3 regions of the Halomonas sp. KM007 genome follow, and region 2 is predicted to be linked to each of the others. Evidence: riboswitches for the same ligand, from Rfam matches in the RefSeq annotation. Region 2 holds a riboswitch; each other region holds the start of a gene.
What was found. A riboswitch is a leader RNA that binds a small molecule or an ion and turns the genes downstream of it on or off. The one in region 2 is predicted to bind thiamine pyrophosphate.
Positions count from the first base shown of each region.

Region 1: it holds a riboswitch for thiamine pyrophosphate, as region 2 does, so the genes downstream of both, RVM27_RS04095 (SLC5/6 family protein) here and thiM (hydroxyethylthiazole kinase) in region 2, are expected to answer to the same signal.
Region 3: it holds a riboswitch for thiamine pyrophosphate, as region 2 does, so the genes downstream of both, tenA (TenA family protein) here and thiM (hydroxyethylthiazole kinase) in region 2, are expected to answer to the same signal.

Region 1 is NZ_CP136131.1:870,756-874,962, reverse strand. Features, by position in the region: gene RVM27_RS04110 (CoA-acylating methylmalonate-semialdehyde dehydrogenase) at 1-419, shown strand, start outside; gene RVM27_RS04105 (hypothetical protein) at 486-1,175, opposite strand; gene RVM27_RS04100 (carboxymuconolactone decarboxylase family protein) at 1,352-1,939, shown strand; TPP riboswitch at 2,012-2,115, shown strand; gene RVM27_RS04095 (SLC5/6 family protein) at 2,105-3,478, shown strand; gene RVM27_RS04090 (GAF domain-containing protein) at 3,563-4,207, shown strand, end outside.
Region 2 is NZ_CP136131.1:1,609,173-1,613,379, reverse strand. Features, by position in the region: gene RVM27_RS07470 (LysR family transcriptional regulator) at 1-699, opposite strand, end outside; gene thiE (thiamine phosphate synthase) at 696-1,310, opposite strand; gene thiM (hydroxyethylthiazole kinase) at 1,300-2,109, opposite strand; TPP riboswitch at 2,136-2,227, opposite strand; gene RVM27_RS07455 (hypothetical protein) at 2,276-2,620, opposite strand; gene RVM27_RS07450 (DUF2237 family protein) at 2,741-3,115, opposite strand; gene gloA (lactoylglutathione lyase) at 3,322-3,855, shown strand; gene RVM27_RS07440 (DUF6164 family protein) at 3,857-4,207, shown strand, end outside; gene RVM27_RS07435 (cupin domain-containing protein) at 4,203-4,207, opposite strand, start outside.
Region 3 is NZ_CP136131.1:2,936,811-2,941,017, forward strand. Features, by position in the region: gene thiC (phosphomethylpyrimidine synthase ThiC) at 1-1,740, opposite strand, end outside; gene tenA (TenA family protein) at 1,766-2,434, opposite strand; TPP riboswitch at 2,520-2,651, opposite strand; gene RVM27_RS13855 (hypothetical protein) at 2,772-3,515, shown strand.

The DNA.
Region 1 (4,207 bases), 740 kb from region 2:
CGGAGGGCAACTTCGTGGGGCCGACCCTGTTTGCCAACGTCACGCCGGAGATGACCATCTACCGGGAAGAAATATTCGGTCCGGTGCTATGCGTAGTGGGGGTCGAGACCCTGGACGACGCCATCGACTTCATCAACGCCAACCCGAACGGCAATGGCACGTCGATTTTTACCAACTCGGGCTGGGTGGCACGCCGATTCGAAACCGATATCGACGTTGGTCAGATCGGTATCAACGTGCCGATTCCGGTGCCGGTAGCTTATTTCAGCTTCACCGGCTCTCGGGCTTCCAAACTGGGGGATTTGGGCCCCAACGGCAAGCAGGCCATCGCGTTCTGGACACAAACCAAGACGGTGACCGCGCGCTGGTTCGAGCCCGAGAACGTCTCCAGCGGGATCAATAGCACGATCGCTCTGTAGAAATCCGCTTGAAGAGTGGGTGACACGTCAGAAGTCTTCTTCCCGATGGAAGAAGATTTCTGCTATTCAAACGGGCTCGAACAGTGGCAGGCTGTCGCGCAGGAGCTGCTCGATAGGCTCAAGTTGGCTTTCATGCAGCACCAGAAGGTAGGGAGCATCCGGCTCATCGTTCAGCGGGGCCAGCAGGGCAAATTCGCCCTCTTCGAGATGGAACTCATGGATTTCGCGCAGCCCGTGGGGCGTTTCGCACTGAGAGCAGCGGTAAGTATCGTCTTCGCCATAGACCAGGCGATGATACATCTTGAACAGCGTGTAAAGCGCCAGCCCCCCTTCGAACGCTGGCCAGCGAGCAGGCGTTTCGCGGATATCCTCGTTCAGGGTCAGGCCTTCGGCTTCGGCACCTGCAATGGCGTCGGCCAGCGGCGCTGCCAGGATGGTACTGCCATCGGCAGGTAGCGGCGCGTTCTGTCGATTGGCCGCTGCAAAACGCGCAGCAGCGGCATGGAAATCTGCCAAACTGTTCAGGTGGAAATCAGCATGTTGCAGGTCTTCTGGCTCGAAGCCGCCGTTCTCCCAACCGTGAATCACCCGTAACGTGATTTGACCATGAGCGATAGGGCGAGCCAGCAAAGTATGAAGCATGATGCGGATATGCAACTGACGCTCATCCGTATCGTTTTCGAACGCACGGTAGGGGTCCGCGAACAATGCATGCAAACGCCCTGGCGTGTGCTCTCTTGCTTCAGAATAAGACATGGTGGTTTCCCTGTTCCAGACGCCGCTTGGCTCAACGCTGACGGCTCTTGTGAAATATGCTCAGCAAGAGTATGGCGAGCCTCAAGGTGTAATGAAAGCCTAAAGAGTTAGCATTTTGTTAACCATAAAGACGTATTGAAGATGACGGTCATCAACATAACAAGAAAGAGGTAAACATGTCTGCGTCATTAAGCCGATTTAATATCCCCGAGAGCCTGGACGACCTGCCTGACGACATTCGCAAGGCCATGTTGGCGGTGCAGGAAAAAGCCGGGTTCGTGCCCAATGTGTTTCTCATGCTGGCGCATCGCCCAGCGGAATTTCGCGCTTTCTTTGCCTACCACGATGCATTGATGGAGCGGGAATCCGACACCTTGACCAAGGCAGAAAAGGAAATGATCGTGGTCGCCACCAGCGCTCGCAATCGCTGCCTATACTGCGTCGTGGCGCATGGCGCGCTGGTACGCATCTACAGCAAAGACCCTCTGCTGGCCGACAACGTGGCCATCAACCACCACACAGCGGGGCTGAGCGAGCGCCACCTGCGCATGCTCGATTTTGCGCTGCACAGCGCCATCGAGCTGGGGGAGTTGACGCCGCAGTGGCAAACCCGGTTGGCGGAAGTGGACTTTACCCTGGAAGACTGCTGGGACATCGGTGCCATCGCCGCCTTTTTTGGCATGTCGAATCGTTTGGTCACCCTGGCGGGAACCCCTCCTAATCCAGAGTTCTATCTCATGGGGCGCGTGCCGAAACCAGCCTAGGCCATGGTTCAGGACGCATTGTAACGCTTTACCAGGGTTCCCCTTTCAGTGAAGATACCGCCTTCATTCATTCACTGTCGCCAGGGGAGCCCATTACGGGCTGAGAATGCGCGTCACGCAGACCCTGGAACCTGATCCGGTTAATACCGGCGGAGGAAGCGCGACATGCCGTACCTGACGTCTGCTGTGCTGGGCGCAGCGCTGTGCTGCTTTGCTTTTTTAGGCCTTCGGGCACGTTTTGGGGGAGGCTCGCTGGATGACTATGTCACGGCGCGCAACTCACAGACGGCAACCACCCTGGGGCTCTCTTTTCTGGCGTCGGGGATGGGGGCCTGGATTCTCTTCGCGCCTCCTGAAATCGGCGCGTTCGTGGGGCCGGTGGCTCTGTTGGGCTATGCCTTGGGGTCGGCGCTGCCCTTTCTGGTGCTGGGGCTCTACGGGCCCAGAATACGTCGGGCGCTGCCAGGCGGGCGCAGTATCGCCGAGTTCGCCGAGGTGTGTTACGGGAAAGGGGTCCGCCACTGTGTCACGCTGGCCTCCGTGGCGTACATGGGGTGTTTCCTGGCGGCTGAACTGACGGCCATCGGTGCCATTACCGCGCTACTGTCAGATGTTCCACCTGCCTGGGTCATCATTGGCGTAGCGCTGACGACCCTCGTCTATACTGTTCTGGGTGGCCTGCGAGCCAGTTTGGCCACCGACCGCTGGCAGGCTTGGCTACTGTTGATCCTGCTATGTGCCGTGGCGGGCGTAACGTTATGGCGCTTGCCTGCCATGCCCAATGACGTGGCGTTGCCGGCCTTGCCCATGGGAGCTTCGCTGAGCGTGGCATTGACACTGATCATTGCCGTGACCGCAGCCAACCTGTTCCATCAGGGCTATTGGCAGCGGCTGTGGGCGGCTCAGGATAGCGCCAGTCTTGGCCGTGGGGCATGGCTGGGAGGCGGCATGACGGTGGCCGTGGTCATGGTCATCGGTGGAGTCGGCATGATGGCAGCGCTGAGCGGTGTGAACCTCGGCGAGCCGCCGATGCCCTTTTTTGCCCTGTTGGCAGAGGCTCCTGTCTGGATCACGCTACCGGCCCTGGTGCTGGCCGTGACGCTGGTGACCTCCAGCGTGGATACGTTGCAAAACGGCATTGCGTCGCTGTGGGCAACGGGAGAGCAGCCACATGCCTTGAACAAGGCACGCTGGATCACGGTACTGCTGATGGTACCGGTGATTCTCATCGCCTTGCAGGGGCTTTCGGTACTGAGACTGTTCCTGATTGCCGATTTGCTGTGTGCGGCCATCGTGGTGCCAGTGCTGCTGGGCCTGTGGCAGCGCATGACGCCACTGGCGGCCATCAGTGGTGGTGTAGCGGGCCTGGTGGGGGCGGTATTGCCGGGCTGGCTGGGTCAAGGCTCCTTGATGGCGGGCATCATGGCTGCCACGTTTCCTGGCAGTATTCCCACCCTCGGGCCCTTCCTGGGAGCGCTGCTGCTCTCTAGTCTGGTCAGCGTCATCGTGGCCTGGAGCACTCCTGTGGGTAAGCGGTGACAAAAAAAATCAAGGCGTTAGGCAGGCTCACAAGTTTCACGTTATGATGTTCAGGGGGTGTTAACGACATTAGGTGTAACGACCATGAGCCACCTGTTGCCATCGAATGAAGCGCTGCGTATTGCCGCCTTGCAAGAGCTGGCGTTGTTGGACACCCCCAATGAGCCGGTATTCGATCGAGTCACTCGGTTGGTGACGGTCCTGCTGGGGGTCCCTCAATCTACCGTCACGCTGGTGGATACCGACCGCCAGTGGTTCAAGTCTCAGGTTGGGCTGGAACTTTCGGAAACGCCGCGCGACGTGGCGTTCTGTGCCTATACCGTGCTGGCGGAAGCGCCGCTGGTCGTCAACGATGCGCTTCAGGATCCGCGCTTCGCCAGCAACCCTTATGTCATCAAACCCGACGGCATACGCTTTTATGCCGGAATCCCTCTGAAAACCACCCAAGGTCTGGTATTGGGCTCCCTGTGTGCCATGGATTCGCGCCCTCGCGAACTGAGCCCCCAGGAGTTCACTGCGTTGCAAGACCTGGCCGATGTGGTGTCCGGTGAAATTCATTTGCGCGAGCGCTTGATACAGGAAGAGAAGCGTAATGCCAGTTTCAAACGTGACCTCACCGCGCTGCACAACAGCCTGGAACAGCAGATAGAGCGGCGTACCCGCGAGCTCAATCTGGTCATCGAGTCGGCCTACGACGCCTACCTGAGCATCGACGACCGTGGCCGTATT
Region 2 (4,207 bases):
GGCGATACCTAGCCCGGCTTCCGCGGCATGGGTCAGCATATCGCCGTTATTGCTCTCCAGCGGTCCGTCGACACTCAACCACTGCTGCCCCACGCGCCAGTCGCCGCTGTTCTGGCCGCTGCGATAGCGTAGGCAACGATGGTCGGCCAGCGCCTCCAGGCGGGTGGGAGTGCCGTGCTGTGCCAGGTAGTCAGGAGAGGCGCAGAACACCATCTGGCAGCGTGCCAGGCGCTTGGCCACCAGGCTGGAATCCGGCAGGCTGCCAATGCGAATGGCCAGGTCGTATCCCTCTTCGAGCAGGTCTACACGGCGGTCATTGAGGTCCAGGCGCACCTCCAGGTGGGGATGATCCCGCATGAAGCGAGCCACCTCGGGAGCCAGGTAGCGAGTGCCAAAGCTCATGGGCCCGTTGATGCGCAGTCGTCCGCTCACGCTTTGAAGGCCGCTACCCACTTCATTGGCAGCCTCCTCCAGAGCCAGCAGGATCGCCTGTGCGCGGGCCAGATAGCGCTCGCCTGCTTCCGTCAGGTGCAGCCGCCGGGTGGTGCGCTGTATCAGCCGCGCGCCCAGCGATTCCTCGAGCGCCATGACCCGGCGCGATAGCAAGGTGCGCGAGAGGTCCAGGGCCTCCGCCGCCCGCGTGTAACTGCCCAACTCGGCCACCTTGACGAAGGCTGTCAGCTGGTCGAACTGGGTCATGACCTGAAGAACGCCTGGGCCGCCTGACGTGGGTCAGGATGGCCGCAAATGGCCGAGATCACCGCGAGCCCGTGGGCACCGGCGGCTTTCACCTGGGCGGCGTGCTCGGCTTTCAAGCCACCGATGGCCACGCTGGGCAGCGGACAGGCACTGGCCAGTTGGGCCAGCCCGGTAAAACCGATGGGCTGCGCGTGGTCCTGCTTGCTCCCGGTGGCAAACACAGGCCCCAGCCCCACGTAATCCAGCAGCGCCACGGGGGCACGCTGCAACTGTTCCAGAGTATTGATGGAGAGCCCGATGATCGCCTGCTCGCCCAGTACCTGGCGGGCCTGCATCACGTCCGTATCGCTCTGGCCAACGTGCAAGCCGTCGGCACCGCTGGCGTGCGCCACGTTCAGCCGGTCATTGATGATCAGCGGCACTCCGCTACCTGCCAGCACTTCCTTGAGACGCTTGGCCTGGGCAATCATGGCCTCGTCGCTGGCCTGCTTGTCGCGTAGCTGGACCAGCGTGACGCCTCCTGCCACGGCGGCTTCCACGGTACGTTCCAGGCCCGTGGAGGCGCATAGCTGAGCATCCGTGACCAGGTAGAGCGTAAGATCAACCGACATGTAGGGTCTCCGAGTGAGGTAGTGCAGGCAGGTCATCTGCCGTGAGCGAGTACAGGGTATCCAGCAGCGCCACATAGAAACTGCCCGGCCCTTCGGCCTGCTGCCCGGCGTGGCTGCCTGCCAGATTAAAGTAGGTCAGGGCGCCGAGCGTGGCGGCCAGCGGGGCGTGACGGTTGGCCGCCACGAAACCGGCGACCAGCGCGCTGAGCCCGCAGCCCAGGGTGGTTACCCGTGGCATCAGCGGGTGGCCGCCGGTCAAACGATACAGCGACTGGCCATCGGTGACGATATCGGTGGCCCCGGTCATGGCGACGACACAGTGATACCGACGCGCCAGGGTGATGGCCGCTTGGGTGGCATCGTCGGTGCTGACCGTGGCATCCACGCCCCGGCCCTGGTGGGCAAGGCCGCTCAGCGCCATGATTTCCGAGGCATTGGCACGAATCACACTGGGCTGGTAAGCCAGCAGAGACAGGCAGGTTTGCTGGCGCAGCCGCGTAGCGCCCACGGCAACCGGGTCCAGCACCCAGGGCACCGCGTGGGCCTGGGCTGATTGGGCGGCCAGCTGCATGGCTTCGGCCCAAGGGGTAGAGAGCGTACCGATGTTGATCGAGAGCGCTCCCGCGATGGCGGTAAATTCCGCCACTTCTTCCTGGGCATGCAGCATGGCGGGGGAGGCCCCGGCGGCCAGCAGCAGGTTGGCGGTACTGTTCATGGCAACGTAGTTGGTGATGCAGTGAACCAGCGGGGTCTGGTCACGCAGCGCGAGCAGCGTCTCGCGTGGGCTGGGTAGGGTCATGACTTCCTCCCGGCAGGGAGGTGGTGAATGGAAGCACCACGACTCCCTACGCCGGTGCTATCCGGTTCAGGTTCAAAGGGTGCTTCTCAGCCGCGTCGCGGCGCCCCTGTCGTAGGCGTACTATCCTCGGCCAGGCGGGATGTGTAAAGCCAATGGTGCGGAAAGATCAGCGAAACGCGATGCGTGTGCCGTAGGTCAGCATTTCATCGGGCGTCATGGCGCTGCCCGAGACGCCGATCATCTCGTCGCCACACTGGTCGGAACAGGTCAATACGCCGTGGGTCAGCCCCAGTTGCCCGAGGGTGTCGCGGATTTCTCCGGTGCCCAGAAACGTGCTGACTTGCCCCTGTGCATTGCTCAGGTCCGAGACGCCGTGGGCATGATGAAAGCGGACCTTGTAGATGCCATCCATCGAGACGACCTCCACGATGGGGGAAAAGCCGTTCTGTAGCGCGTTGGCCAACTGCTTCAACGTCAGGCGATCATCTAGCGTCATTTCAATGTCGGTCATGACACACTCCCAGGCTAACGATACGCTGAATGTACAGCTGTAGAGACAGTAGTGTAGAAGAGTTGCATAGAAAATCCACTACGACCAATGCCTGGGGAAGCGCCCCGCGCGCTGGCAGGCCTAGTGCACTGCATCCAGGGCGTGTTGCTGTAGTTTGATCAGCGGAATGATGTCCAGCGTGCGTGCATTGGTGCCTGACAGAATCACCGGCGGGGCCAGACCGACCTCTGCGGCTTCTGCCCAACGGTGGGCACACAGGCACCAGCGATCACCGGGCCGCAGGCCAGGAAAGCCGTACTCGGGGCGCGGGGTGACCAGGTCATTGCCCTGCGCGCGGGAAAACGCCAGGAACTCCTCGGTGACCATGGCACATACCGAATGAATGCCCACATCGTCGGTGCCGACCCGGCAAAAGCCATCACGATAAAACCCCGTCTTGGGCGAGTGACAGCAGGGGGTGAGCGGCTCACCCAGTACATTGAGATCACGTGACATGCGGCCTCCTCAGGCAGGGGCTAGAATTATCGCAGCGCCGCCCTCATACATGACCCAAGGGGCGGTAACGGCGGATTCGATGGGGTTCGCGTTAGCAGCAGCCTAAAGCCTTGTACATGGTATGGGCTTCGTCAAAGTATTTACGTACCAAAGTGCCTACTTGGGCACCAATTGCCAGATACATCACGCAGCAACAGGAGAAAGTCATGTCGTTTTCAGGTGAACAGCATCCCGGTGTTGCCCCTGCGGCTCCCCAGACCCAAGGGTTTCGGTTGAATCACACCATGCTGCGGGTCAAGGACCCGGAGCGCGCGCTGGCGTTCTATTCCCGCGTATTTGGCATGCAGGTGCTGCGGCGGCTGGATTTCGAAGAAATGCAGTTCTCGCTCTATTTTCTGGCCAACGTGGAAGCCGACGACCAGGTGCCGGAGGACCAGAACGCTCGCACCGCCTGGACTTTCAGCCAGAAGGGCCTGCTGGAACTGACCCACAACTGGGGCACCGAAACCGAGCAGGACTTTGCCTACCACGACGGCAATGCCGAGCCCCAGGGGTTTGGCCACATCTGCTTCAGCGTGCCGGACCTGGAGGCCGCCCAGGCCTGGTTCGACGAGCACGATGTCACCTTCGTGAAGCGTGCCGACCAGGGCAAGATGAAAGACGTCATTTTCGTCAAGGACGCGGATGGCTACTGGATCGAAGTGATTCAGGCGGATCGCATGGCGGCATTGGGCGGCTAACATGGCACATTTGCTGTTCCGGTTGCGCCACGTGACCGATGAAGAGGCCATGGAAGTGCGCCAACTGCTGGATGAACACGGCTTCGACGTGTATGAAACCCAGGCGGGGTTTTTCCGCCTGGGGGTCGATGCCATCTGGCTGCGCAACCCGGCCCAGCGAGACGACGCCGAGGCGCTGCTGGCGCAGTACCAGGTCGAACGCCAGGCCAGCGTGCGAAAGGCCCACCAGGAAGCGCTGGCCCGCAACGAAGCGCCGACCTGGGGGCGGCGTTTACGGGAGCAGCCGATTCAGATCGCGCTGGTGATGGTCGCCGTGATCCTGATCGCGCTGCTGACCCTGCTGCCGTTCATT
Region 3 (4,207 bases), 1.3 Mb from region 2:
GCAGAAGTGGGCCACCTTGGCGGAATCCTTCGGCAGGGTTTCATCGTGGAATTCCCGGGCGGTGTCCGGGTCCAGGCCCAGGTTGAACTGGTCTTCCCAGCGGAACTCGAAGCGCGCCTTGGAGAGCGCGTTATCGCGCCGCTGCGACGCGGGGTGGCCCTTGGCCAAATCCGCTGCGTGGGCGGCAATCTTGTAGGTGATGATGCCGGTTTTCACGTCATCCTTGTTGGGCAGGCCCAGGTGCTCTTTCGGCGTCACGTAGCAGAGCATGGCGCAACCAAACCAGCCAATCATCGCCGCCCCAATGCCAGAGGTAATGTGGTCGTAGCCGGGGGCGATATCCGTCACCAGCGGGCCGAGGGTATAGAAGGGCGCTTCGTCGCAGTACTCCAGCTGCTTGTCCATGTTCTCTTTCACCAGGTGCATGGGCACGTGGCCGGGGCCTTCGATCATCACCTGCACGTCGTGCTTCCAGGCAATATGGGTGAGTTCGCCCAGGGTTTTCAGCTCCGCCATTTGCGCTTCGTCGTTGGCATCGGCAATGGAGCCGGGGCGCAGGCCGTCGCCCAGCGAGAACGCCACATCGTACTGCTTGCAGATCTCGCAGATCTCCTCGAAGTGGGTGTACAGGAAGCTCTCCTGATGGTGATACAGGCACCACTTCGCCATGATGGAACCGCCACGGCTGACGATACCGGTGACGCGGTTGGCGGTGAGCGGCACGTAACGCAGCAGTACCCCGGCGTGGATAGTGAAGTAATCCACCCCCTGTTCCGCCTGCTCGATCAGCGTATCGCGGAAGATCTCCCAGGTGAGGTTTTCGGCAATGCCGTTGACCTTCTCCAGCGCCTGATAGATGGGCACCGTGCCAATCGGCACCGGCGAGTTGCGGATGATCCACTCGCGGGTTTCATGGATGTTCTGGCCGGTGGAGAGATCCATGATGGTATCCGCACCCCAGCGGATGCCCCAGGTCATCTTGTCCACTTCCTCTTCGATGGAAGAGGTGACCGCCGAGTTGCCCAGGTTGCCGTTGATCTTCACCAGGAAGTTGCGGCCAATGATCATCGGCTCGCTTTCCGGGTGGTTGATGTTGTTGGGAATGATCGCCCGGCCACGGGCCACCTCATCGCGCACGAACTCCGGCGTGATCTCCTTGGGCAAGCTGGCGCCAAAGCTCTGGCCTGCATGCTGATGGCCCAGAATGCGCTCTACCTCTGCCGTACCCAACGCCTGGCGGCGCTGGTTTTCACGCAGGGCGATGAACTCCATTTCCGGCGTGATGATGCCCTGGCGGGCGTAGTGCAGCTGGGTCACGTTCTTGCCCGCTTTCGCGCGGCGGGGTGTGCGGGTCAAATCAAAGCGCAGCTGGGCAAGGGTGGGGTCGTTGGCGCGGCGCTGGCCGTACTGGCTGGTAGGGCCATCCAAAAACTCGGTGTCGTTGCGCTCTTCGATCCAGGCCCGGCGCAGCTCTGGCAGGCCCTGGCGCAAATCGATGCGGGCGTTGGGGTCGGTGTAGGGGCCGGAAGTGTCGTACACCAACAGCGGCGGGTTCTGCTCATCCACGCCGCTGGTTTTGGTGGGCGAGAGGGTGATTTCCCGAAACGGCACGCGAATATCCGGCCGTGAGCCTTCCACGTACACCTTGCGCGAGCCGGGCAGTGGGGCCACGGCGGCGGCATCGACCTGGGCGGTTTCGGCTAAAAAGTGGGCGGTTTTGCTTTTGACGGTCTTGGTCATGACGGTTGCTCTATGTTGTAGGAGGTTATTCAGAAAGGTCTAAACCCATCTGCCAGAAGTCGATTTCCAGGCGGGTGGCATCGCGGAAGATCTTGCTCAGCTCAGCAAAACGGGCAGGGGTGACGTCCGCCAGGCGGACATCGAGCCACGCAAGCTCCGCCTGCATGGCGGCCTGGAACTCCTCGCTTTCGTACATGGCGATCCAGGCATCGAAGGGGTTTTGCGCGCCGCGCAGCGTAGAGGGCTGCGCGTTCAGCCAGTTGGCGATTTCGCCGTAGCCCACCAGGCACGGGGCCAGCGCCACGTGCAAATCGAGCAGGTCGCCGCGATTGCCGGTATCCAGCACATAGCGGGTGTAGGCCAGCGTGGCGCGGGCTTCGGGGAGTTCGGCAAGCTCCTGTTCGCTGATGCCCCACTCTTGGCAAAAGCCCACGTGCAGGCCCAGCTCCACATCCACGATGGCTTTCAGGCCCTCGTGGGCCTGGCGCAGATCCGCCAGGGTGGGGCTTTTGTAGGCGGCCAGCGCGTAGGCGCGGGCGAAGTGGATCAAGAACAGGTAATCCTGCTTCAAGTAGTGGCGAAACGACGCCTCAGGCAGCGTGGCATTGCCCAGTTGGCGCACGAAATCGTGCTCGATGTAGGCGCGCCAATCGTTCTGGCAAGCGGTGGTGAGATCGGTAAAGCGGTAGCCCATATTGGATGCCTCCGGTGGTACAGCGAACCGGCGCACGGGCGTAGGGAGAGTGAGTTGGGGCAAGGTATCAGGTGAACACGGCGCACCCCAACCACCGCTTGATTCCTACGCCGGTACTAGCCGGATCAGGTTCAACGGGCCCCGCCGTGACGACTTGCTGTAGCAGCCAGCCGTATAGCGATCTCAGCCGGTTCCACCGGCACCCCGTCAAGCAGTATTCAGCGCAGTGTAGGAGGCGAGAGGGGGAGATGCAAGGGGCGTTAGCTTCTAGGGTCTCCCCATTTTCCGGCGTGTCATCGGCATAGTCCTCCTGAGGAGGTGAACAAGTCTGGTATTCGTGCCTCGGCGCCTGGCGCTCTTCTCCAAAGGGGTAGAAAACACTTCGGCCCTGAGCAAACAGACGTTGCCAGCCCCGCTGCAGGCTATAGAACGGGAATATCAGCCGGCGGTGTCGCTTCTGACGTTGCGCGTGCCGCACCAACTCCGGCGCTCGGTCCTGATAGGCCGCAAGCAGTGCCCAGGCCAGGCTGGCCAGCGCCACCAGGTTCTGCAGCGTCGTGAAACGGCGCGCCTGGACACCCTCCAGGTCGAACCCCTGCTTGGTGAACCGGTACCCCTCCTCGCAGGCCCAGCGATCCAGGTAAGCCTGAATCATCCGCTCGCCTTGGCGGCGACCACGCACCGGGCGCGTCGTCACCAGCACCAGGCGCTCCGACTTCTCATGATCGACAACGATCATCCACAGCGGCGTCTCCGGATGCTCCCGCAGTGTGACCTTGGTGATGCCGAACCGCACCGGGATATGCTGCCCACGGCGCAAATGGCCGCGGTGCTTCAGTGGCAGATCTCGGGCAATCTGCTGCGACGTCTTGGCGGTATCTCGCCACTGCCAGAAGCGCTGATTGGCGGCCCGGACCAGCACATGACGCTCGGCGCGCAGCCAGGCATCCCACAGCCGCCCTCGATCGCCGCCACGATCGATGACCCACAGTGGCCGGCCCTCCACATGGCGCTGCACGGTATCCATCACGCTCAGGATATCGGTGTTTTCACTGCGGTAGCCGCCGCGAGCCGGCGATAGCAGCCGCGTGAGCAGTGGCCAGGTGGTGCCCCGCTTCAGGTCGCGTGCCACCACGCTGATCAGCGGATAACCGCCGACGATCTCGCCGGTATCACCGTCGCGAACGCGGGTTCGGTATTCACTGGTCGGGGCACCATCCCGGTTCAGGTCGCCCGGATCGATGGCCAGCACCATGTCATCGGTGATATAGGGCGTGATCCGCTGGAGCTGCAGTTGCTCCGCGGCCCAGGCAAGCTCGCTGTGCCGGGACAGCATGCGCGACAACCGCTTCTGCGTGTGGTGTAGCCGACAGGGTTCCTTCAAGGCGCGGGCGATCTCGGCCTGGCGCAAACTACCGCTGGCCAGGATGCCAAAGAGCGTTTCTGCCGCCAGCTTCACGACGGGTCGAGCGAGGTGATCCGACAGGTCGTCACACCAGTCGATCAGGCGAGCTTTCCATTTGGCGCGGTCTTTGGCATCTTGAAGCATCGGGGTTTTCCTTTTGGTTCATGGTGTTAGGGGTAACAACATGATACCGGCGGGAAAGCCCCGATCTCGTTGATAGCACTGAAATTTTCAACGCTATTCAGGCAGTTACAGCACCACCTGTGGAAAAGTGGGGAGACGCTAGGCGTTAGCTTGATCGAACACACGGGCTTCATGGAAGCATAACTGCCCTTCACTAACCCAATGGACTTCTGACCCAGTGCGCG